DNA from 4 places in the Shinella sp. Sh6 genome. Region 4 is predicted to be linked to each of the others. Evidence: predicted binding sites of a transcription regulator. Region 4 holds the regulator's gene; each other region holds the start of a gene.
The links. The regulator PhoB, encoded in region 4, activates phosphate uptake and scavenging genes when phosphate is short. The targets are predictions, from matches to a motif close to TGTCATNNANCTGTCAT.
Positions count from the first base shown of each region.

Region 1 (5,814 bases), 1.7 Mb from region 4:
CCTCCGGCGCCGTGCCGAGCGGCAAGGTGCGCGTCTCGTCGAGCGTACGCAGCGTTTCCCTCGCGGCGATGGGCATGACCTCGGCATTGTCGTTGCAGCCGTTCTTCTCCAGCGCCGCGAGAAGGCGCCCGCGCTCGCCCCTCGATGAGGTGCCGCCGGCAAATTCGCGGCGCTTCTTGTCGAGGATATCGAGGTTGCGCTCCATCCTGTCGATGACGGTGGAGAGCGTCGCGCAGGCGTCGGCGTTCGCCCCGCCGATCACGATGATGCTGCCGCTGGAGCAGCCGAGGCGGCGCTGGTCGCTTTTCGCCTTGCGGAGCTGGATGTTCTGCCGGGTGATGGCGCCGGCATATTTGCGCACGCTGGCGGTATCGACGATCACCGTCGGCAGGTTGGCGATGTCCCTCTGGATGCGCTCGCACACGCCCGCTATCGCGCCGCCGGAAAGGAAAAGCGGCACGCCGGCGGCGATGACGGACAGGAGGCGGATGCAGCCCCTCATGTTCTCTACCCCTCGGCAAGCGTGGCAAGACAGGGCCTTATCATAGGCGAGAGCGGGGCTCATGCAACGCACTCCCGCATTTGTGATTAACGGCACGGCGCCCCTCAGCCTTGCAAGAGGGGCCTTCGGACCCTAGATTGGCGCCATCGCAGCACCGACCGGATGGTACGTCATGGATTTCAACCCGACCGCAAACCGACTTCGTTTTGTCATCGGGGAAAACCGTATCCATGCCGCACTCCATCACGCTTTCCAAAATCACCTGGTCGACGCCTGAGGGGCGCACGCTCCTTTCCGATCTCGACCTGACCTTCGGCGCCGAACGCGCCGGCCTTGTCGGCCGCAACGGCGTCGGCAAGACGACGCTGCTGAAGCTTGCCGCGGGCGAACTCTTGCCGCAGGCGGGCTCTGTCGCGGTGGACGGTACGCTCGGCGTCCTGCGCCAGAGCGTGCAGGTGGCCCCGCGGGAAACCATTGCCAGCCTCTTCGGCATTGCCGATGCGCTCTCCCTTCTCGCCCGCGCCGAGCGGGGCGAGGCGGATGCCGCCGCGCTTGCCGAAGCCGATTGGACGCTGGAGGCGCGCCTTGCCGCGGCGCTCGCCCGCGTCGGGCTGGAGGCCGAGCCCGAAACGCCGCTCGCCGCGCTTTCCGGCGGGCAGCGCACCCGGGCGGGGCTTGCCGCACTCCTCTTCGGCGAGCCGGATTTCCTGCTGCTCGACGAGCCCACCAACAATCTCGACCGGGAGGGGCGGCGCGCCGTCATCGACATGCTGGCCGGCTGGCGGGCCGGCGCCGTCGTCGTCAGCCACGACCGCGAGCTTCTGGAAACCATGGACGCCATCGTCGAGCTGACGAGCCTCGGCGCCACGCGCTACGGCGGCAACTGGAGCGCCTACCGGGCGCGCAAGGCGCTGGAGCTCGCCGCCGCCCACCGCGACCTCGCCGACGCGGAGAAGGAGGCCGCCGATATCGCCCACACCATGCAGGCGCTTGCCGAGCGCAAGGCGCGCAAGGACAGCGCCGGCCGGCGCAAGAAGGCGCGCGGCGACCTTCCGCGCATCGTGCTCGGCGGGATGAAGGAGCGTGCGGAGCTGACGGGCGGAGCCAATGCGCGCCTTGCCGAAAGCCGGCAGGGGCAGGCGGCGGAGGCCGTGGCCTCGGCGCGCGAGCGCATCGAAATCCTCCAGCCGCTGACCGTCACCGTGCCGTCGACGCAGCTTCCGGCCAGCAGGACGGTTCTGCGCATGGAGGGGGTGACGGCGGGCTATGCGCCGGAGCGGCCGGTGATCCGCGACCTCTCCTTCGCCATGACGGGGCCGGAGCGGGTGGCGGTGACGGGGCCGAACGGGGCGGGCAAGACGACGCTGCTTTCGCTGGTCACGGGCCGGCTCGCGCCCTTTGCCGGCAGCGTGCGGCTCTTCACCGAGGCCGCCATGCTCGACCAGCGCGTCAGCCTGCTCGATCCGGCGCTGTCGATCCGCGACAATTTCCTGAGGATCAACCCGGATGCGGACGAGAATGCCTGCCGGGCGGCGCTGGCGCGCTTCATGTTCCGGGCGGATGCCGCCCTGCAGGTCGCCGGCAGCCTCAGCGGCGGCCAGCTCCTGCGCGCCGGCCTTGCCGCGGTGCTCGGCGGCGGACGGCCGCCGGCGCTGCTCATCCTCGACGAGCCGACGAACCATCTCGACATCGAGGCCATCGAGGCGGTGGAAGCGGGCCTGCGGGCCTATGACGGCGCACTCCTCGTCGTCAGCCACGACGAGGCGTTCCTGGAGGCGATCGGCATCACGCGGCGGCTGGAGCTTGCGGGGGCGTGAGTGGACAAGCGTCTTCCACCCTGCTTTCCGTCATGCTCGGGCTTGTCCCGGGCATCCATGCCACAAGCGGCGGCGTGCCGTGGGACGTGGATCCTCGGGTCAAGCCCGAGGATGACGGAGGGGAGGAGAAGACCCACAAGTTGCTCGGCGGCCGTCGGGCTACCGGGCGGTGATTCCCCCGCTCGTCACGACGACGGGTTGGAGGCTTCCACCACGGCAAGGGCGGCCATGTTGACGACGCCGCGGGAGGTGACCGACGGCGAGAGGATGTGGGCGGGCATGGCGGCGCCGAGGAGGATGGGGCCGACATGCAGGCTGTCCGTCGTCATCTTCACCACGCCGAGCGTGATGTGGGCGGCGTCGAGGTTCGGGAAGACGAGGAGGTTGGCTTCGCCCGTCAGCGCCGAATCCGGCATGACGCGCTGGCGCAGCGCCTCGGAGATGGCGGCATCGCCATGCATTTCGCCGTCCGCCTCCAGCGTCGGGTCCATCTTGCGCACGAGCTCCATGGCCCGGCGCATCTTGAAGGCGCTCTCCGAATCGCGCGAGCCGAAGTTGGAGTGCGAGACGAGGGCGGCGCGCGGCGTGATGCCGAAGCGGCGGATTTCGTGCGCGGCCATCACCGTCATCTGCGCGACGGCCTCGGCCGTCGGCTCGCAGGTCACGTAGGTGTCGGTGAGGAACATGGCGCCGCGCTGGGAGATCAGCAGGCTGAGCGCCGAGAAATCGAGCGCGCCGTCCTTCTTGCCGATGATCTGGCTGACGTCGCGCAGGTGCCGGGCATAGCGGCCCTCGACGCCGCAGATCAGCGCATCGGCCTCGCCGCGCTTGACGGCGAGCGCGCCGATGACCGTCTGGTTCGTGCGCACGATGGTGCGCGCGGCTTCCGGGGTGATGCCCTTGCGGCCGACGATGCGGAAATAGTCGTCGACATAATCGCGGTAGCGCGGATCGTCCTCGGGGTTCACCACCTCGAAGTCGGTGTGCGGGCGGATGCGCAGGCCGTAGCGCTTGAGGCGCGTCTCGATGATATGCGGGCGGCCGATGAGGATGGGCCGGGCGATCTCCTCCTCCAGCAGCACCTGGGCGGCGCGCAGCACGCGCTCGTCCTCGCCCTCGGCGAAGATCACGCGCTTCTTCTCGGCCTTCTTCGCCGCGGCGAAGATCGGTTTCATGATGAAGCCGGAGCGCCAGACGAAGCGGTTGAGCTGGTCGAGATAGGCGTCGAAATCGCTGATCGGGCGGGAGGCGACGCCGGTCTCGGCGGCCGCGCGCGCCACGGCCGGCGCGATGCGCAGGATGAGCCGCGGGTCGAAGGGCGAGGGGATGAGGTAGTTCGGGCCGAAGCTCGGCGTATCGCCGGAATAGGCGCGGGCGGCGACGTCCGACACTTCCTCGCGGGCGAGCGCGGCGATGGCGCGCACCGCCGCCATCTTCATCTCCTCGTTGATCGTGCGCGCGCCGCAATCGAGCGCGCCGCGGAAGATGTAGGGGAAGCAGATGACGTTGTTGACCTGGTTGGGGAAGTCCGAGCGGCCGGTGCAGATCATCGCGTCGGGGCGGGCGGCGCGCGCCTCTTCCGGCATGATTTCCGGCGTTGGATTGGCGAGCGCCATGATGAGCGGCTTTTCGGCCATGCGCTGGAGGAGTTCCTGCTTCAGCACGCCGGCGGCCGAAAGGCCGAGGAAGACGTCCGCCCCGTCGATGCTCTCGGAAAGGGCGCGCTTGTCGGTCTCCTGCGCGTAGACGGCCTTCCACTGGTCCATCAGCGCCTCGCGGCCCTTGTAGACGAGGCCCTCGATGTCGTGGACCCAGATGTTCTCCACCTTCGCGCCGAGGGCGACGAGCTGGTTGAGGCAGGCGAGCGCCGCCGCGCCGGCGCCGGAGGCGACGATCTTGGCCTCGTGCAGCGACTTTCCGGCGAGCTCCAGCCCGTTCAGCACCGCGGCGGCGACGATGATGGCGGTGCCGTGCTGGTCGTCGTGGAAGACGGGAATGTCCATCTTCTCGCGAAGCTGGCGCTCCACCTCGAAGCATTCCGGCGCCTTGATATCCTCGAGGTTGATACCGCCGAAGGTCGGCTCCAGCGCGGAGATGACCTCGACCATCTTGTCGACGGTCGGCGCGTCGATCTCGATGTCGAAGACGTCGACGCCGGCGAATTTCTTGAAGAGGACGGCCTTGCCCTCCATCACGGGCTTGGAGGCGAGCGGGCCGATATTGCCGAGGCCGAGCACGGCCGTGCCGTTGGAGACGACGGCGACGAGGTTGGAGCGGGCCGTGTAGTCGGCGGCGGTATCCGGATCGTCGCGGATGGCAAGGCAGGGCGCAGCGACGCCCGGCGAATAGGCGAGCGCCAGGTCCCGCTGGTTGCCGAGCGGCTTGGTGGGCGTGATCTCCAGCTTGCCCGGGCGGGGGTGACGGTGGAAGAAGAGGGCCTGCTGGTCGATGTCGCCGCTCGCTGGGCCGTTCTGCGTCCTCGATTTGTCACCCGTGCTCATGTCGTCCTGCCCTGTATCGTTTTTCCTGCGACCTTTCCGGACATGGAAACGCCGCGACGTGAAGTTTTACGAGTCTTCCATAAAGCCGCAATCGGCGCCCCGTGCAATGGCTATTTGTCGATCGAAATTGCATAGGTGTGTCATCAATCTGAAACAGGAGTCTGGTTTTCAACGGGATGAAAGCCGCCCCCTCGGACGACGATCGCGGCGGCCGGCCACCCGGAGACACAAGCATGACCGTGACCCCCGCCAATCCCGACGTCCGCCACTTCCGCACGCTCTTCATCTCGGACGTGCATCTCGGCTCAAAAGCGGCCAAGGCGGATTTCCTGATCGATTTCCTGCGCCACCACGAGGCCGAGACCATCGTGCTCGTCGGCGATATCGTCGACGGCTGGCGGCTGAAGCGCAACTGGTACTGGCCGCAGGCCTTCAACGACGTGACGCAGAAGTTCCTGCGCAAGGCCCGCAAGGGCACCCGCATCATCTACATTCCCGGCAACCACGACGAGTTCCTGCGCGAATTCCCCGGCACGCATTTCGGCGGGGTGGAGGTTGCCGACCGCATCATCCACGAGGCGGCCGACGGGCGGCGCTATCTCGTGCTGCACGGCGACGAGTTCGACGTGGTGGTGCGCCATGCCCGCGTCGTCGCCTATCTCGGCGACTGGGCCTATGACGCGGCGATCGCGATCAACGTCGTCTTCGCCGCCGTCCGCCGCCGGCTCGGCCTGCCGTACTGGTCCTTCTCCTCCTGGGCCAAGCAGCAGGTGAAGACGGCGGTGAACTTCATCGGCGAGTTCCAGAAGGTGGTGGTCGAGGAGGCGCGGCGCGCCGATGCCGACGGCGTCATCTGCGGCCATATCCACCATGCCGTCATCACCGAGATCGACGGCATCCGCTACATCAACAGCGGCGACTGGGTGGAAAGCTGCACGGCCATCGCCGAGCACCATGACGGCGGGATGGAGCTGATCACCTGGCAGAAGGTGGC
Region 1 covers NZ_AP044005.1:1,787,073-1,792,886, reverse strand. The annotation lists gene ACZ5TO_RS08800 (DUF2865 domain-containing protein) at 1-502, opposite strand, end outside; gene ACZ5TO_RS08795 (ABC-F family ATP-binding cassette domain-containing protein) at 733-2,319, shown strand; gene ACZ5TO_RS08790 (NADP-dependent malic enzyme) at 2,505-4,820, opposite strand; gene ACZ5TO_RS08785 (UDP-2,3-diacylglucosamine diphosphatase) at 5,054-5,814, shown strand, end outside.
Region 1: the regulator PhoB is predicted to act here: its motif matches at 4,959-4,975, upstream of ACZ5TO_RS08785 (UDP-2,3-diacylglucosamine diphosphatase).

Region 2 (5,814 bases), 1.2 Mb from region 4:
GCCTCGGCACCACGGTGCCGAGCATGGCGGTGAAGACCTGCGGCACGCCGGCCATGATGTAGACATTGCCGATCTGGAAGCCCGGTGCCGTCGAGACGGCGTTTTCGATATGGGTGGCGCCTTCGGGCATGCGGGCCATGCGCTTGCGCGCCTCGTTGAACTCCACGCCGCGCCGCGCATACATGGCGCCGAGCAGTTCCATCGCCAGCGGATCGTGCAGGCAGGGCACGCCGAAGGCCTTCGAGACGGCATCCGCCGTGATGTCGTCATGGGTCGGGCCGATGCCGCCGGAGGTGAAGACATAGGTGTAGCGCGCCCGCAGCGCATTCAGCGCCTCGACGATGGCGTCCTCCTCGTCGCCGACGATGCGCACCTCCTTGAGGTCGATGCCGGCGAGGAAGAGCATGTCGGCGAGCTGGCCGATATTCTTGTCCTTGGTGCGCCCGGAAAGAAGCTCGTCGCCGATGGCGAGCATGGCGGCGGTGGCGATGGTGCTGGAGCTCATGGCGTTCTCTGATGTTCGTGCAGGAATGCCGGCCGGAACGGGCGGCATTGTCAATGGCGGGTGAACAGTCTGTCGACCTTAGGGCTTCTGGGTCGATGGGTCTTCAAAGTGCTACATCCAAGCCGACGCCGCGATCAAGCGGAAAGACCTTTGCAGACAGGAGACGACGATGGCGAAAGTTCTGGTTCTTTACTATTCGGCCTATGGTCACATCGAGACCATGGCCTATGCCGTGGCGGAAGGCGCGAAATCGGCCGGTGCCGAGGTGACGGTCAAGCGCGTACCCGAGCTGGTGCCGGACGACGTCGCCAGGGCCTCCTACTACAAGATGGACCAGAAGGCCGAGATCGCCACCGTTGCCGAACTCGAAAACTACGACGCCATCATCGTCGGCGCCGGCACGCGCTACGGCACGGTCGCCTCGCAGATGCGCAATTTCTGGGATCAGACGGGCGGCCTGTGGGCGCAGGGCAAGCTGGTCGGCAAGGTCGGCTCCGTCTTCACCTCCACGGCCACGCAGCACGGCGGCCAGGAATCGACCATCCTCGGCTTCATTCCCACGCTCCTGCACCACGGCCTCGTCGTCGTCGGCCTTCCCTATGCCTTCCAGGGCCAGATGGGCGTCGAGGAAGTCAAGGGCGGCTCGCCCTACGGCGCCTCCACCATCACCGGCGGCGACGGCTCGCGCCAGCCTTCCGAGGTCGAACTGGACGCCGCCCGCTACCAGGGCGCCCATGTCGCCAAGATCGCCGGCAAGCTTTCGGCCTGACGTTTTCCTGAGACGTCGCTGAAAAAGAGGGTGCGGCCAGCGTCAGGGGCCGCACCCTTTTTGTTTGCCGCCCTGAAAACGTCCTTGACGTTTTGCTCCGGGAAATCGAAAAGCAAGCCAAGCGGGCGTGGCGAAACTGGTAGACGCAAGGGACTTAAAATCCCTCGGCCTTGGCTGTGCGGGTTCGACCCCCGCCGCCCGCACCAGACTTTCCGGACGCCTCCTTCCCGCGATGTCTTGTCGCCCTGCCGTGACGGCCATTGCCAATCCGCGTGAATCGTCGCGATATGGCGTATCGTTTGGAAAGGACGGCCTGTGACATGCTCATTCGGGAAGGCGACACCAGAACGGCGTCCATCGATATCCTGCTGGCGGCGACGCTGACCCTCGTCGCGGGCGCGGTGAACAGCGCGGGTTTCCTCGCCTACGGCTATTTCTCGGCGAACATGACGGGCAATGTCTCGATGCTGTCGGACATGCTCTCAGTCTGGCACACCAATGCGGCGCTCGCCTTCCTCGTCATCATCGCGATGTTCATCCTCGGCGCCTTCATCGCCTCGCTCTTCATCCAGGCGGGCAAGCGCCGGCAGCTTCGCAACGTCTATGCGCTGACCCTTGCCGCGGAGGCCGCCCTCCTGCTCCTGATCGGCGTTGCGCTCGGCATGCGGATGTTCGCCTCCAGCGGCATCCTCGTCGTCGGCCTCCTCAGCCTGGCGATGGGCCTCCAGAACGCGGCGTCGACGCGCATCTCGGGCAGCCGCGTGCGCACGACCCATGTGTCGGGCATCGCGACCGACATCGGCATCGGCCTTGCGATCCTTGCCGGCGCCGATCCCGCCGCCGGCCGGCCCGAGATCGTGCAGCGGCTGTGGCTGCACCTCGTCACGATCGTTTCCTTCGCGCTCGGCGGCGTCCTCGGCGTCCTGGGGTTCCAGGCGCTGGGCGGCGGGGTGTTCTGCCTGATGGCGCTTTTCCTGTTCGGCCTCAGCGCCCGCTACATGGCCTGACGGCTCAGCCCGTCAGCGCGGCGGAGGCGTAGTAGAAGAGGGCGGAGATCACGGCTGCGGACGGCAGCGTGATCACCCAGGCGACGACGATGTTGCCGGCAATGCCCCAGCGCACCGCCGAGACGCGCCGGGCCGCGCCGACGCCGATGATGGCGCCGGTGATCGTGTGCGTCGTGGAGACGGGAATGCCGAGCCAGGTGGCGCCGAAGAGCGTGATGGCCCCGCCGGTTTCCGCGCAGAAACCCTGCATGGGGTTGAGGCGGGTGATCTTGGAGCCCATCGTGTGGACGATGCGCCAGCCGCCCATCAGGGTGCCGAGCGCCATCGCCGTCTGGCAGGAGATGACGACCCAGAAGGGAACGTGGAACTCCCCGCCGCCATACCCCTGCGAATAGAGCAGCACAGCGATGATGCCCATCGTCTTCTGCGCGTCGTTGCCGCCGTGGCCGAGCGAATAGAGCGAGGCCGAGACGAACTGCAGGATGCGGAAGGTGCGGTCGACGGCAAAGGGCGTCTGGCGCACGAAGAACCAGGAAACGATCAGCACGAGCACCAGCGCCAGGAAGAAGCCGAAGGCCGGCGAGAGCACGATGGCGCTCGCCGTCTTGATGAGGCCGCTCCAGACGACCGCGTCGAAGCCGGACTTGGCAAGGCCCGCGCCGACGAGGCCGCCGATGAGCGCGTGCGAGGAACTCGACGGGATGCCGAAGACCCAGGTGACGACGTTCCACACGATCGCCCCCATCAGGGCCGCGAAGATGACGAGCGGGCTGACGATGGCCGGATCGATGATGCCCTTGCCGAGCGTTTCGGCGACATGCAGGCCGAAGAACAGGAAGGCGATGAAATTGAAGAAGGCTGCCCAGAACACCGCATATTGCGGACGCAGCACGCGCGTGGAGACGATCGTGGCGATCGAATTGGCCGCATCGTGCAGCCCGTTCAGGAAGTCGAACACCAGCGCGACGCCGACGAGGCCGATCAGCAGCGGAAGGGCGAGCGTGGCCTCCATCAGACGTTCTCGATCACGATGCCGCTGATTTCGTCGGCGACGTCCTCGAAGCGGTCGACGACCTTCTCCAGCTGCCCGTAGATCTCGCTGCCGATGATATAGGCCATCGGGTCGGACTTGCCGAAATCGCGGAAGAGGTTCTTGAGGCCCTGGTCGTGCAGCTCGTCCGAGCGGCCTTCCACGCGGGTGACTTCCTCGGCGATGGCGCTGAGCCGGCCGGCATGGACGCCGATCTTGTCGAGCAGCGGAACGGCCTCGGCGACGAGATGGGCGGCCTTGACGATGGCCTCGCCCATTTCCTGCATGCCGGGCTGGAAGCTCGTCTGCTCGTAGAGGCGGATGGTCTTGACCGTCTTGTGCATCATGTCGATGGCGTCGTCCATCGACTGGATCAGGTCCTTGATGTCGCCGCGGTCGAAGGGCGTGATGAAGCTGCGGCGCACGGCCAGCAGCACCTCGCGGGTGATCTCGTCGGCCTCGTCCTCCAGCGCGACGATGCGGTCGCAATGGGCGGCCATGTCGGGGCCGCCGGCAAGGGCTGATTTCAGGGCCTCGGCGGCGCCGACGACGGTGCGGGAATGCTGCGCGAAGAGATCGAAGAAGCGGTCTTCACGCGGCATGAGTTTACGAAACAGCGAAAGCATGGATGGCCCCTCTGCGGCTGGGCTTGTCATGCGGCTGTCATAATTGAGCGTCCCGCCGGTGAAAAGCCTTGATTTTCGGCTTGTCACAATTCTCTTGGCACGCGGTAAACGGGCCGGGGAGGGATCAGGGCGCGATCTTGAAGGGCTGCTCGCTGATGGCGACGGCGCCGCTCGCGCTGTCGCGGAAACGGTAGCGCAGCACGTAGTCGCCGGCCGGCGGGCTCGTCAGGTTCAGCGTCAGCTTGGCGAAGACCTCCTGGTTGCGCACGCTGCCCTTGAAGTCGAAGGAGCCGAAGGCCTTCTGCTCGGCAAGCCTGGTGCCCTTGGCATCCATGAGTTCGAGGTCGACGGTGAAGTGGGATTCCAGCAGTCCGCCATCGGCCGGCCGCCAGGTGAGGCCCACCGGCTCGACATAGGAGATCAGCGCCTCGCCCGGCTTGAAGGTCGCATCCGGCCGCGCCGCATACATGCCGTAGCCCTGCGGCGGCGCGGAAACGAAGACGGACTTGCCGATGGAGAAGGGGAGCGTGGCGGCGAAGGCGCCGTAGGCATCGCGGATCGTGTCGTGCGCGCCGACCGTATCGCCCGCCGCCGCCTGTTCCTCCGCCTTCTTCGCCGCATCGGCGAGCGGGCCGGCAAGCGCGAACGCCGGCGTGAGCGCGGCGATAAAGGTCAAGCGCAACAGGAACTTCGGCACCAACATTCAGTCTTCCTCCAGCCGGATGGGCGGCAGGATGCGAAGAAGCGTGACAACAGTCAAGGACGGTCGGGTCAGCCCTTCCAGAAGAGCGGCGTCAGGATGACGAGGACGGTGAGGATTTCGAGACGGCCGAGCAGCATCAGGAAGGAGAGGAGATAGAGCGCCGCATCGTGGAAACCCGCGAAGGTGCCGGCCGGGCCGATCGTGTCGGTGACGCCGGGCCCGACGTTGGAAAGCGAGGTGGCGGCCGCGGAGAAGGCCGTCAGCACGTCGTAGCCCATCAGGCCGAGCAGGATGGCGCCCATGGCCGAGATGGCGACATAGGTGATGAAGAAGAGGAAGACGCTGCGCTGGAGATCGGCATCCACCGTCATCGGCCCGTAGCGCACCGCATGGATGCCGTCGGGATAGATGAGGCGGTAGAGGCCCGTGCGGATGAAGTTGAAGAGAATGATGAGGCGGTAGGCTTTCAGGCCGCCCGCCGTCGAGCCCGAGCAGCCGCCCATGAAGGTGGCGACGAAGGCGAGCGCCACGATGAAATGGCCCCATTGGGTATAGTCGTCGCTGGCAAAGCCGGTCGTGGAGAGGATGGAGGAGACGGTGAAGAAGGAATGGGCCAGCGCCTGGTGGAAATCGACGCCGTTGTGCAGGCGCATGAACACGCTTGCCGCGACGGAGAAGAGCACGAGATAGCCGAGGAAGACGCGGATCTGCGGGTCGCGCCAGGCATCGAGCCGGCGGCGGACGACGAAGAGGATCAAGACCGAGAAGGGCAGGCTGCTGAGCGTCATGAAGAACGTGCCTGCCCACAGCAGCGGCAGGCTCTTGTAATAGCCGAAGGAGGCGTCGTGCGTGGAAAGCCCGCCGGTGGCGACCGTCGACATGGCATGGTTCAGCGCATCGAAGCGGCTCATGCCGAGCATGGCGTAGACGACGGCGCAAAGAAGGGTGATCGCCACGTAGATGGCGAGGAAGGCGCGCGTATAGCTGGCGATGCGGGCGAACGGCTTGTCGGCGGTATCGGAGGATTCCAGCTTGAAGAACGACATGCCGCCGACGCGCAGATACGGCATGATGAAGAGGCCGAGCGCAAGGATCCCGACGCCGCCGAGCCAGTGGAGCAGCGAGCGCCACATCAGGACGCCGGGCGGCGCCTGGTCGAGGCCGACGATCACCG
Region 2 covers NZ_AP044005.1:1,319,753-1,325,566, forward strand. The annotation lists gene ACZ5TO_RS06430 (competence/damage-inducible protein A) at 1-505, opposite strand, end outside; gene wrbA (NAD(P)H:quinone oxidoreductase) at 675-1,274, shown strand; tRNA gene ACZ5TO_RS06440 (tRNA-Leu) at 1,396-1,480, shown strand; gene ACZ5TO_RS06445 (YoaK family protein) at 1,595-2,281, shown strand; gene ACZ5TO_RS06450 (inorganic phosphate transporter) at 2,286-3,293, opposite strand; gene ACZ5TO_RS06455 (DUF47 domain-containing protein) at 3,293-3,937, opposite strand; gene ACZ5TO_RS06460 (hypothetical protein) at 4,062-4,634, opposite strand; gene ACZ5TO_RS06465 (TrkH family potassium uptake protein) at 4,709-5,814, opposite strand, start outside.
Region 2: the regulator PhoB is predicted to act here: its motif matches at 3,962-3,978, upstream of ACZ5TO_RS06455 (DUF47 domain-containing protein).

Region 3 (5,814 bases), 1.4 Mb from region 4:
CGCCGTCGCCGTCGATCTTGCCGCCGGCGCGCCGGACCTTGCCGAGGCCATGCGCAAGACGGTGGCGCGCATCGTCGAGAACACGCCGGACGCCCGCATCGCCTGCATCAACGTCCTGAAGATCAACCGCATCGCCATCGACACCTCGCTCGACGAGGAGGGCCGCAACAAGCATGTGCTGCGCCTCGTCGCGCTGCGCACCTGGTCGACCGGCCTTCCCGCCCCTGGCGGCGGCATCACGTTCCACGTGCTGGAGGCCGTCTCGCCGGCCGATGCGATCCTCGAATATGCCCGCGAGAACCATGTCGACCACATCGTCATGGGCGCGCGGGCCGAATCGGCCATGCGCTCCATGCTCGGCAGCGTCTCCGGCGAGGTTGCCGCGCACGCGCCCTGCACCGTCACCGTGGTGCGGAGCCGGCCGGCGGCGCAATAGGGCTCAGGAGCGGAAACGCTTGCGGTATTCGCCCGGCGTCAGCCCGACGATGCGGGCAAAAACCTTGCGGAACGCGCCGGGGTCGTTGTAGCCGACGTCGAGGGCGACTAGATCGACCGAGCGGGTGGTGAACTGCAGGATCTCCTGCGCCCGGGAGACGCGCAGGCGCTGGCAATAGTCGCTCGTCGTCAGCCCCGTCGCCTTGCGGAAGCGCCGCAGGAAGGTGCGCGGCTCGAGGCCCGCCTGCGCAGCGAGCGTTTCCAGCGCCACGTCCTTCGCCTCGCTCGCCTGCAGCCAGTGCTGCACCTTCAGGATCGCCGCATCGCCATGCAGGAGGCGCGGCGAGAAGGCGCTGTAGTAGCGCTGCTCGCGCCCCGGCGGATCGGCGACGAAGCGGCGGGCGACCTCCAGCATCACGCCCGGCCCGAGGAAGCGGTCGACCAGCATCAGCCCGAGATCGACCCAGGCCATGACGCCGCCGGCCGTCACGATATCGCCGTCGTCGTTGAGGAGCCGGTCGGTATCGACATGGACGTCGGGAAAGCGCCGCTCGAAAATCTCGGCGATCACCCAGTTCGTCGTGATGGTGCGCCCGGCAAGCAGCCCCGTCTCGCCGAGGAGATAGGCGCCCGCGCAGATCGAGGCGAGCCGGACACCCTCGCCGTGGCATTGCCGCAGCCACGCGGCGAAGGGCGCGGCATCCTCGCGGCGGATAGCGTCGCCGAGCGCCGGCGGCAGGACGAGTACCGCCGGCTTGCCGGGCGTATCGACACCGTTCACCCGCACCGGCCGCCCCGCTTCCAGCCCCCAATGGCTGACCGCGAGCGCCGGGGTCTCCGCCCCCTTGCGTGCGGCGAGTGCCGTCGCGGCCTGGAAGAGGTCCGTCATGCCGAGCACGGCGGCCATCTGCACGCCGGGATAGAGCACCAGTCCGATTTCCGCCGCCATGTCACTTTCACCCCGGATTATGTCGATATCGCCAATGGCGAGAGATGGCAGGACCGGGGCAGAATGTCCACGACATCGAACGCCAACGGAAAGGAATTCCCATGAGCAAGTGCGCCGTCGTCATCGTCGACCTCCAGAAGGACTATCTCGGTTCGGGCCGTTTCCCGCTCGTCGGCATCGACGCGGCCGCGGCCAACGCCGCCCGCGTCGTGGAAGCCGCGCGCCGGAAGGGCGACCGGATCGTGCACGTCCACCATGTCGCCAGGGATGCCGCCTCGCCGCTCTTCGCGCCCGGCACGGACGGCATCCAGCCGATCTCGGCGGTCGCACCGCAGGAGGGTGACGCCGTCGTCGTCAAGAACTACCCGAACTCCTTCCGCGACACGACCTTGCGGGAAACCCTTCAGGCGGCCGGCATCGAGGACGTGGTGGTCGTCGGCGCGATGAGCGACGTCTGCATCGACGCCACCGCCCGCGCCGCCGCCGATCTCGGCTACGGCCTCACCGTCGTGCACGACGCCTGCGCCACGCGCGACAAGGCCTTCGGCGATTCGCGCGTGCCGGCCGCGCAGGTTCACGCCACCATCATGGCGGCGCTGGAATTCGGCTACGGCAAGGTCACGACGACCGCCGAATTCCTCGCCTAGGCCTTGGCCTGCCCCGCAAATCCGGCCGCCTCCGCCCCGGTGGGGGCGGCCGCGCTCCGCCCGTCATTCCCGTGTCATGTGACGATGATGTTCCTTGCCGCGTGAATGGACCCGGCGCCCGCGCAAGGCGGCGCCCAGCGGAGTTTGCGTGAATGGACATGGCTCAGGCCTTCGCCCTTGCCTCGGGCGCCCTCGTTGCGACCAACCTTGCCAGCATCGCCATCGCCGGCCTGCGGCTCGACCGTGCTGGCGCGCCGCCGCCGGACCTGCGCAAGACGCCGCCCGTCTCCATCGTCGTTCCCGTGCGCGGCATCGAGAACTTTTCCGGCGAGACGCTGGAGCGCGCCTTCCGCCTTGCCTGGCCGCGCTACGAGCTCCTCTTCTGCGTCGCCCACGCCAGCGACCCGATCGTCCCGCTGATCGAGGCGGCCGCCGCCGCCCACCCACAGGTCGAGGCGCGCATCCTCGTTGGCGACGAGCGCATCGGCGCCAATCCCAAGCTGAACAACTGCGTCAAGGGCTGGCAGGCCGCGCGGCACGACTGGGTGATCCTCGCCGATTCCAACGTGCTGATGCCGCCCGACTACATCCAGCACCTGATGGGCGACTGGCGGCGCGATTCGGGCCTCGTCTGCTCGACGCCGCTCGGCTCGCGGCCGGACGGCTTCTGGGCCGAGGTGGAATGCGCCTTCCTCAATACTCAGCAGGCGCGCTGGCAATATGCCGGCGAAGCGGTCGGCCTCGGCTTCGCGCAGGGCAAGAGCATGCTGTGGTATAAGCCGATGCTGGACGCCAACGGCGGCATCCACGCGCTGAACGCCGAGATCGCCGAGGACGCCGCCTCGACCAAGCTGGTGAACCGCCTCGGCCTCGAGGTCCATCTCGTCTCGGCACCCTTCGAGCAGCCGCTCGGCCGGCGCAAAGGACGGGAGGTCTGGTCGCGCCAGTGCCGCTGGTCGCGCCTTCGCCGCGTCACCTTCCCCGGCTTCTTCGCGCCGGAAATCCTGCTCGGCGTCCTGCCGCCGCTGCTGCTGGCGCTGGCGGCGGTGCTCTTCGGCGACATGCGGCTTCTGCCCGCCGTCCTTTTCGTCCTCGCCGGCATCTACCTGCCGGAGATCGCTCTCGCCTTCGCCAAGGGCTGGCGGCTGTCGCGCTGGTCCGTGCCGGCGATGATCGTGCGCGACGTCATGATGCCCGCCATCTGGCTGCGCGCCTGGCTCGGCGGCGCCATCGACTGGCGCGGCAACACGATGACTATCGGCACGCATGCCTGCGAACTGAAGGAAGCGCCCGCAGGCTCCTGAATACAAAGAAAAAGCCCGGCGATGCCGGGCTTTGTTCTCCTTACGGAAGGATCGCTTCGGTCAATCCACGAAGGCGCGTTCGATGACGAATTCGCCGGGCTTGCTGTTGGCGCCCTCGGTGAGGCCGGCGGCTTCCAGCAGTTCCTTGGTTTCCTTGAGCATTGCGGCCGAGCCGCAGATCATGCCGCGGTCGACGGCCGGATCGAAATGCGGAACGCCGAGGTCGGCGAACATCTTGCCGTTGCGGATGAGGTCGGTGATGCGGCCCTGGAACGGATAGTCCTCGCGGGTGACCGTCGCATAGTGGCGCAGCTTGTTGCCGACGATTTCCGAGAGGAATTCGTGGTTGCGGATTTCGTCCACGAGATCGAAGCCGTATTTCAGCTCGGCAACCTCGCGGCAGGTATGGGTCAGGATGACCTCGTCGAACTTCTCATAGGTCTCCGGATCGCGGATGAGGCTTGCGAACGGCGCGATTCCCGTGCCGGTGGAGAACATGTAGAGCCGCTTGCCGGGCGTCAGCGCGTCGAGCACCAGCGTGCCGGTCGGCTTCTTGCGCATCAGCACGGTATCGCCCGGCTTGATCTGCTGGAGATGCGAGGTCAGCGGGCCGTCCGGCACCTTGATCGAGAAGAATTCCAGTTCCTCGTCCCAGGCGGGGCTTGCGATCGAATAGGCGCGGTAGATCGGCTTCTCGCCGACCATCAGGCCGATCATGGCGAATTCGCCGGAGCGGAAGCGGAAGCTTTCCGGGCGCGTCATGCGGAAGCGGAACAGGCGATCCGTATAGTGCTGCACGCTCGTGACCGTCTCGGCGAAAACGCCGGCGGGGACGGTTGCAACAAAATCTTCGGTCTTGGCGGGTGCGTTCATTTCGGCAGCGATCCTGAATGGGTCGGAGGATTTGACGATAGGCAGATATTACATGTTGAGCGGCAAAGGAAGGTATTGCGTTCCAATGCGCCGATCGGCCGCGCAATATTTGCCGCGCCCCCTGCTTTCGCCCGGGACGCGGCGATCCGCCTTGATCTGGAACAATACTGGCACGCGATTGCGGCCTTTCAAGGAGCAGGCCCGGAAATTCAGGCCCGGCGGCGCCAGCTATAGGAGTTGACGTCCTGCGCGGGACGCGCCGTCGGCTGGTAGTGGACGGGAATGCCCGGCAGGCGGTTTTCCGCAAGCCGTTTCAGGGCCGTCGCATTGCTGACGGCAAAACTGTCGATGCCGCAGCGAAGCATCAGCGGCACCTGGTCGATCAGCACGTCGCCGACCGCCCGCACTTCGCCGGAAAACTTCAGGCGCGAGCGCAGCAGCGAGGCATGGCTGAAGGCGCGCCCGTCGTTGAAGGCCGGGAAGGCGACGGCGACCAGCGCCAGCCGGTCGAGATGGCCTTCCAGCCTGCGCACGTCGTCCGCCGGATTGACCAGCACGCCAAGGCCCGTCTCGTTCGTGCCGGCGGCCTTCTCGAGGAAGGCGTCGAGGCTGAGGATCGCCTTTTCGTCCGGCCCGGCCTTCCTATCTTCGGTCTCGATGATCCACGGATCGCCGGTCACGAAGCCGGATTCGTTCCAGATTTTCGTCATGGCCGTTCTCCTCAGGCTGCCGCGACCGTCTTCTCGCCGTAGAGCGCATCCTTGAAGGGCTGCGGTCCGACGCGGCGATAGGCGGCAAGGAAGGTTTCCGACGGGTCGCGGCGCAGGCCAAGATAGGTATCGACGACCACCTCGACGGCGTCCGTCACCTTCTCCGGCTCGAAGCCGCGGCCGATGATCTCGCCGATCGACGTGTTCTCGTCACCCGAGCCGCCGAGCGTGATCTGGTAGAGCTCCTCGCCCTTCTTCTCCACGCCCAGAAGACCGATATGGCCGACATGGTGGTGGCCGCAGGCGTTGATGCAGCCGGAGATCTTGATCTTCAGTTCGCCGATCTCCGCCTGGCGCTCCGGCGAGCCGAAGCGGTTGGAGATTTCCTGTGCGACCGGGATCGAGCGGGCATTGGCGAGCGCGCAGTAATCGAGCCCCGGGCAGGCGATGATATCCGTGATGAGGCCGGCATTGGCGGTCGCCAGCCCTGCGGCGACGAGGCCGCGATAGACCGGCTCCAGATCGGCCAGCGCCACATGCGGCAGGATGAGGTTCTGCTCGTGGCTGACGCGGATCTCGTCGAAAGCATATTCCTGCGCGATATCGGCAACGGCCTCCATCTGCGCGTCGGAGGCATCGCCCGGAATGCCGCCGATCGGCTTCAGGGAGATCGTCACCATGCCGTAGTCGGGATGCTTGTGCGGCTGCACGTTCTGCTGCACCCAGCGGGCGAATTCCGGATCGGCCTTCTTCCACTGGGCAAGGTTGGCCCAGCCCTCGGCGCGGGGCGCAAGCCGCGGCGGCGCGAAATAGGTGGCGATTGCCGCGATATCGCTTTCCGGCAGCGTCAGCTCGCTGCCGCGCAGTTCGGCGAATTCGGCCTCGACCTGCCGCGC
Region 3 covers NZ_AP044005.1:1,548,308-1,554,121, reverse strand. The annotation lists gene ACZ5TO_RS07675 (serine/threonine protein kinase) at 1-436, shown strand, start outside; gene ACZ5TO_RS07670 (GlxA family transcriptional regulator) at 440-1,384, opposite strand; gene ACZ5TO_RS07665 (cysteine hydrolase family protein) at 1,486-2,031, shown strand; gene ACZ5TO_RS07660 (ceramide glucosyltransferase) at 2,184-3,335, shown strand; gene ACZ5TO_RS07655 (ferredoxin--NADP reductase) at 3,396-4,208, opposite strand; gene ACZ5TO_RS07650 (DUF934 domain-containing protein) at 4,418-4,918, opposite strand; gene ACZ5TO_RS07645 (nitrite/sulfite reductase) at 4,930-5,814, opposite strand, start outside.
Region 3: the regulator PhoB is predicted to act here: its motif matches at 2,093-2,109, upstream of ACZ5TO_RS07660 (ceramide glucosyltransferase).

Region 4 (5,814 bases):
AAGCCTTCTTCCAGCACCACGTCCAGCACCGCGTTGCCGACGGCCATGGCGAGCGGGTTGCCGCCATAGGTGGAGCCGTGCGTGCCGGCGACCATGCCGGAGGCCGCCTCGCCCGTGGCAAGGCAGGCGCCCATGGGGAAGCCGCCGCCGATGCCCTTGGCGACCGCCATGATATCCGGCGTGACGCCCGACCATTCATGGGCGAAGAGGCGGCCGGTGCGGCCGACGCCGGACTGCACCTCGTCGAGGATCAGGAGGAGGCCGTATTCGTCGCAGAGGCCGCGCAGCTCCTGCAGGAACTCCTTAGGCACGGGGCGGATGCCGCCCTCGCCCTGCACCGGCTCGATGAGGATGGCCGCCGTCTCCTCGGTGATCGCGTCCTTGACGGCGGCGATGTCGCCGAAGGGGACCTTGAGGAAGCCGGGCGCCTTGGGGCCGAAGCCCTCGATATACTTCTCCTGCCCGCCGGCCGCGATGGTGGCGATGGTGCGGCCGTGGAAGGCGCCGTCGAAGGTGATGATGTGGAACTTGCCGGGATGGCCCTTGGCGAAATGGTAGCGCCGCGCCGTCTTGATCGCGCATTCCAGCGCCTCGGCGCCGGAATTGGTGAAGAACACCTTGTCGGCGAAGGTGGTCTCCGTCAGGCGGCGGCCGAGGCTTTCCTGGCCGGGCACCTCGTAGAGGTTCGACAGGTGCCAGACCTTGTCGGCCTGGTCCTTCAGCGCGGCGACGAGATGGGGATGGGCATGGCCGAGCGAGGTGACGGCGACGCCGGCGGCGAAATCGAGATATCGCTCTCCCTTTTCGTCGAACAGCCAGACGCCCTCCCCGCGCGTGAACCGGAGCGGTGCACGCAGATAGGTTTCATAGAGCGGCGCGGCATCGGCCATGGCGCGGTTCCTTCGAAAAGAGATGCGGAAAACGGGTCCTGGGCTTGACTTTTCCGGATACCGGAAAAATCAAAAGCCGCCTTTCGGCGGCATGCGGGCACTATCCGCATTTCGCCCGGGCCTGTCAACAAAATCGCGGCCTCAAACGGCGCTGAACCTCCCGCAAGGTGAGGATTCGCGGCGCATCGGGAGGTGTCGCTATCGAGTCACACCCGACCAGCAAGTTGGGGAAAACCTCGAAATCGATTCGCGCCGATTCCCGCGACTCTTGTCACGGAGTCCCCCGGTCTCTAGGTTAAAGACCAATTACTAGACTGCATGCGGCGGAACTAGTCACCAAAGAGTTGAAGGCGTTCAGGTCCCGGACCCGTCCGGGACGCGACGAGGGATTCCCGCATCGAACGCCGAGCGGAGACGAAAAGCATGAACTGGACAGACGAGCGGGTCGAGAAACTCAAGAAGCTCTGGAGCGAAGGCCTGAGCGCGAGCCAGATCGCCGCCCAACTCGGCGGCGTCAGCCGCAACGCGGTCATCGGCAAGGTGCACCGGCTGAACCTGCCGGGCCGCGCCAAGGCCGGCGGCACGCCGAGCGCCGCCCGCCCGAAGCGCCCGGCAGCGGCAACGCCCCGCCCCTCGGCCTTCCAGGCCCGTCCGGTCGCCGCCCGCGCCGCCGTCCGGCCCGCCGATACGGGTATCGCCAAGGAAGACGCCGACGCCGGCTTCGAGATCCGCAGCGAGCAGCTTCCCGTTCCGGCCAACGGCAACAACGGCGTGGTCGTGCCGATGTCGCGCCGGCTGGAGCTGACGCAGCTCACCGAGCGCACCTGCAAGTGGCCGATCGGCGATCCGCTCAACGACGACTTCCATTTCTGCGGCAACGAGTCCCCGGACAACTCGCCCTACTGCACCTACCACCAGCGCCTCGCCTACCAGCCCTCCGCCGAACGCCGGCGGATGCGCTGACAGGCACCGACGCGGAATGAGATGCGGGCCCGGAAGGGCCCGTTTTCGTTTGGGGCGTTCGGACGAAGGCAGCAGCGTTTTGCAGTCTTCCTACTTCCTCTCCATATCCCTACCGCCTCCCCTCCGCCCGGTCCGCATCCTGCGCCCTCTTCTCATCCCCGCTCCCTCTCCTCTCATCCCCGCTCCCTCTCGGTCGTCATCCTCGGGCTTGACCCGAGGATCCATGCCACAAACTCCGCTCATGCCGTGACGCGTGGATCCTCGGGTCAAGCCCGAGGATGACGACCGAGAGGGAGCAGCGAGCGGAGGAGCCCCTCAAACGCGAAACGGGCCCCGCAGGGCCCGCTTGCCTCCCCGAAACGAATGGCCCGCTCAGGCTTCCAGCGAATAGCCGGCGCCGCGGACGGTGCGGATGACGTCTTGCATGCCCGCGAAATTGAGGGCCTTGCGGAGGCGGCCGACATGGACGTCGACGGTGCGCTCGTCGACATAGATGTCGTGGCCCCAGACGCCGTCGAGGAGCTGGGAGCGCGAGAAGACGCGGCCGGGGGAGGTCATCAGGAATTCGAGAAGGCGGAATTCCGTAGGGCCGAGGCGCACCTCGCGGGTGCGACGATGGACGCGGTGGGTCTCGCGGTCGAGCTCGATGTCGCCGCAGCGCAGCACCGTCGAGACGACTTCGGGCTTGGCCCGGCGCAGCATGGCGCGCACGCGGGCGACGAGCTCGGGCGTCGAGAAGGGCTTGACCACATAGTCGTCCGCGCCGGTGGCAAGGCCGCGCACGCGCTCGCTCTCCTCGCCGCGCGCCGTCAGCATGATGATCGGCAGGCGCTCGGTCTCCGGCCGCTGGCGCAGGCGCCGGCAGAGTTCGATGCCGGAAACGCCCGGCAGCATCCAGTCGAGGATGAGGAGGTCCGGCATGCGCTCCTGCAGGCGCATCTCGGCCTCGTCGCCGGAAAGGATCGTATCGACCTCGAAGCCCTCGGCTTCGAGGTTGTAGCGCAGGAGGACGCTCAGCGCCTCCTCGTCTTCCACCACCGCGATTCTCGGCACCATGGGCGCGTCCCTTACTCGGAGGCTTCGGAAAGGTCGGCAGCGACCACCGACGTGGAAGTGTCGTCCTTCGGGCGCTCGCCCTCGGGCTGCGAGCCGGTCGCCATGTAGTAGATGGTCTCGGCGATGTTGGTCGCATGGTCGCCGATGCGCTCGATGTTCTTGGCGCAGAACAGGAGGTGCGTGCAGGGCGTGATGTTGCGCGGATCCTCCATCATGTAGGTGAGCAACTCGCGGAACAGCGAGGTGTAGATCGCGTCGATCTCGTCGTCGCGCTCGCGGATCGCCTTCGCCTTGTCGACCGAGCGGGTAGCGTAGACGTCGAGCACTTCCTTGAGCTGCATAAGGGCGAGCTCGGCGAGGTGCTCGAGACCGCGGGCGAGCGTGCGCGGCATGCCCGAGCTCTGCACGGCGATGACGCGCTTTGCGGTGTTCTTGCCGAGGTCGCCGACGCGTTCCAGCTCGGCGGCGATGCGGATGGCGCCCATGATCTCGCGCAGGTCCGCGGCCATCGGCTGGCGTTTGGCGATGGTGACGATCGCCTTCTCGTTGATCTGCCGCTCGGCATTGTCGAGGATGATATCCTCGGAAATGACCTTCTGGGCCAGCGCCGCATCCGTGGTGACGAGGGCGCGGACGGAATCGGCGACCATCTGCTCGGCGGTGCCGCCCATCTCGGAGATACGGCGGGAGAGGTATTTCAGTTCTTCGTCATAGGCGGAGACGATATGGGAGGGGGCCATGGTTCTGTCCTTGATGCGCGCGGGTTCGGGGGAGCTTGGGCGTCAGCCGAAGCGGCCCATGATGTAGTCCTGCGTGCGCTGGTCGTCCGGGTTGGTGAACATCTTGTCGGTGTCGTTCTCCTCGACGAGGTTGCCGAGGTGGAACATGGCGGTGCGCTGCGAGACGCGGGCCGCCTGCTGCATCGAATGCGTCACGATGACGATGGTGAAATTGGCGCGCAGCTCGTGGATCAGTTCCTCCACCTTGGCGGTGGCAATGGGGTCGAGCGCCGAGCAGGGCTCGTCCATCAGGATGACCTCGGGGCTGACGGCGACGGCTCTGGCGATGCACAGGCGCTGCTGCTGGCCACCGGAAAGGCCCGTGCCGCTTTCCTGCAGGCGGTCCTTCACCTCGTTCCACAGGCCCGCCTTCTGCAGGCTCTGCTCGACGATGGCGTCCATGTCGGCCTTGGCTTTCGCAAGGCCGTGGATGCGCGGGCCATAGGCGACGTTCTCGTAGATCGATTTCGGGAACGGGTTCGGCTTCTGGAAGACCATGCCGACGCGGGCGCGCAGCTCGACCACGTCGATTGCCGGGTCGTAGATGTCGTCACCGTCGAGCGTGATGCGGCCGGTGACACGGCAGCCGTCGATCGTGTCGTTCATGCGGTTGAGCGTGCGCAGGAACGTCGACTTGCCGCAGCCGGACGGGCCGATGAGGGCCGTCACGGTGTTTTCGCGTACATCGAGATTGACGTCGTAAAGGGCGCGCTTCTCGCCGTAATAGACCGAAACGTCCCTGCCGATCATCTTGTAGGAAATGTCGTTCATTTTTCCGTCCAGCGCTTTCTCGACTGCGGCTTCTGACATGATGTTCATCTGACGGGTCCTTTTACCAGCGCCGTTCGAAGCGGCGGCGCAGCAGGATCGCGCCGACGTTCATGAGGATGAGGAAGAGAAGGAGCACGATGATGGCGCCCGACGTGCGCTCCACGAAGGCGCGCTCGGCCTCGTTCGCCCACATGTAGATCTGCACCGGAAGGGCCGTCGCCGGATCGAGCGGCGTTGCCGGAACGTCCGCCACGAAGGCGACCATGCCGATGAGGAGGAGCGGCGCGGTTTCACCCAAAGCATGGGCAAGGCCGATGATCGTGCCGGTGAGGATGCCCGGCATGGCAAGCGGCAGGACGTGGTGGAACACGGTCTGCATCTTCGAGGCGCCGAGGCCGAGGGCCGCCGCGCGGATCGACGGCGGCACCGCCTTCAGCGCCGCGCGGGTCGCGATGATGATGGTCGGCAGCGTCATCAGTGTCAGCACCAGGCCGCCGACGAGGGCCGCCGAGCGCGGGAAGCCGGCGAAGTTGACGAAGACGGCAAGGCCGAGCAGGCCGTAGACGATGGAGGGCACGGCCGCGAGGTTGTTGATGTTCACCTCGATCAGGTCGGTGAGGCGGTTCTTCGGCGCGAACTCCTCCAGGTAGATCGAGGCGGCGACGCCGATCGGCAGCGAGAGCGCCAGCACGATCAGCATCATGTAGAGCGAGCCAACGAGCGCGACGCCGACGCCGGCGGCCTCCGGGCGGCTGGAGGCGCCGTTGACGAAGAGGCCGGTGTTGAAGTGCTTGGAGAGCGCGCCGCTTTCGGCGAGCTGGTTCATCCAGCCGACCTGCCTGTCGGAGATTTTTCGGTCCTTCTCCGGCACGTCGAGATTGATCTGGCCCTTGAAGGCGGAATCGAGGTCGCCGGAGGCGAGGAACGTCACGTCGCGCGTCGTGCCGATGATCGACGGATCGGCGACGACGAGGTCGCGGAGCTGGGTGCGCACGCTGTCCGAGATCAGGCCGTTCACCACCTTGAGGCCGGCCCGGTCCTTCTCGTCGACGCCCAGCACCTTCGCGAGCGCATTGCGGGCGACGACCGGATAGTTGGCCGAGACGAGCTTCTGCGGGTTGGCGGCGCGCTCGTTGTCCTTGTCGATGACCTGTTCGGAGAATGCGACCGGAATGGTGATCATCGACTGCTGGAAGGCCGTGTAGCCCTTGGAGACCACGGAGAACAGGAGGAGGAACAGGAACAGGAGGCCGAAGCCGATGGCGGCCATGCCGTAGAAGCGGAAGCGGCGTTCGGCGGCGTAGCGGCGGCCGAGGCCGATATCGCGGCGCCCGGGCCGGGCGGAGGCGCCGATG
Region 4 covers NZ_AP044005.1:102,644-108,457, reverse strand. The annotation lists gene ACZ5TO_RS00520 (acetylornithine transaminase) at 1-890, opposite strand, end outside; gene ACZ5TO_RS00515 (GcrA family cell cycle regulator) at 1,314-1,853, shown strand; gene phoB (phosphate regulon transcriptional regulator PhoB) at 2,226-2,909, opposite strand; gene phoU (phosphate signaling complex protein PhoU) at 2,921-3,649, opposite strand; gene pstB (phosphate ABC transporter ATP-binding protein PstB) at 3,692-4,507, opposite strand; gene pstA (phosphate ABC transporter permease PstA) at 4,521-5,814, opposite strand, start outside.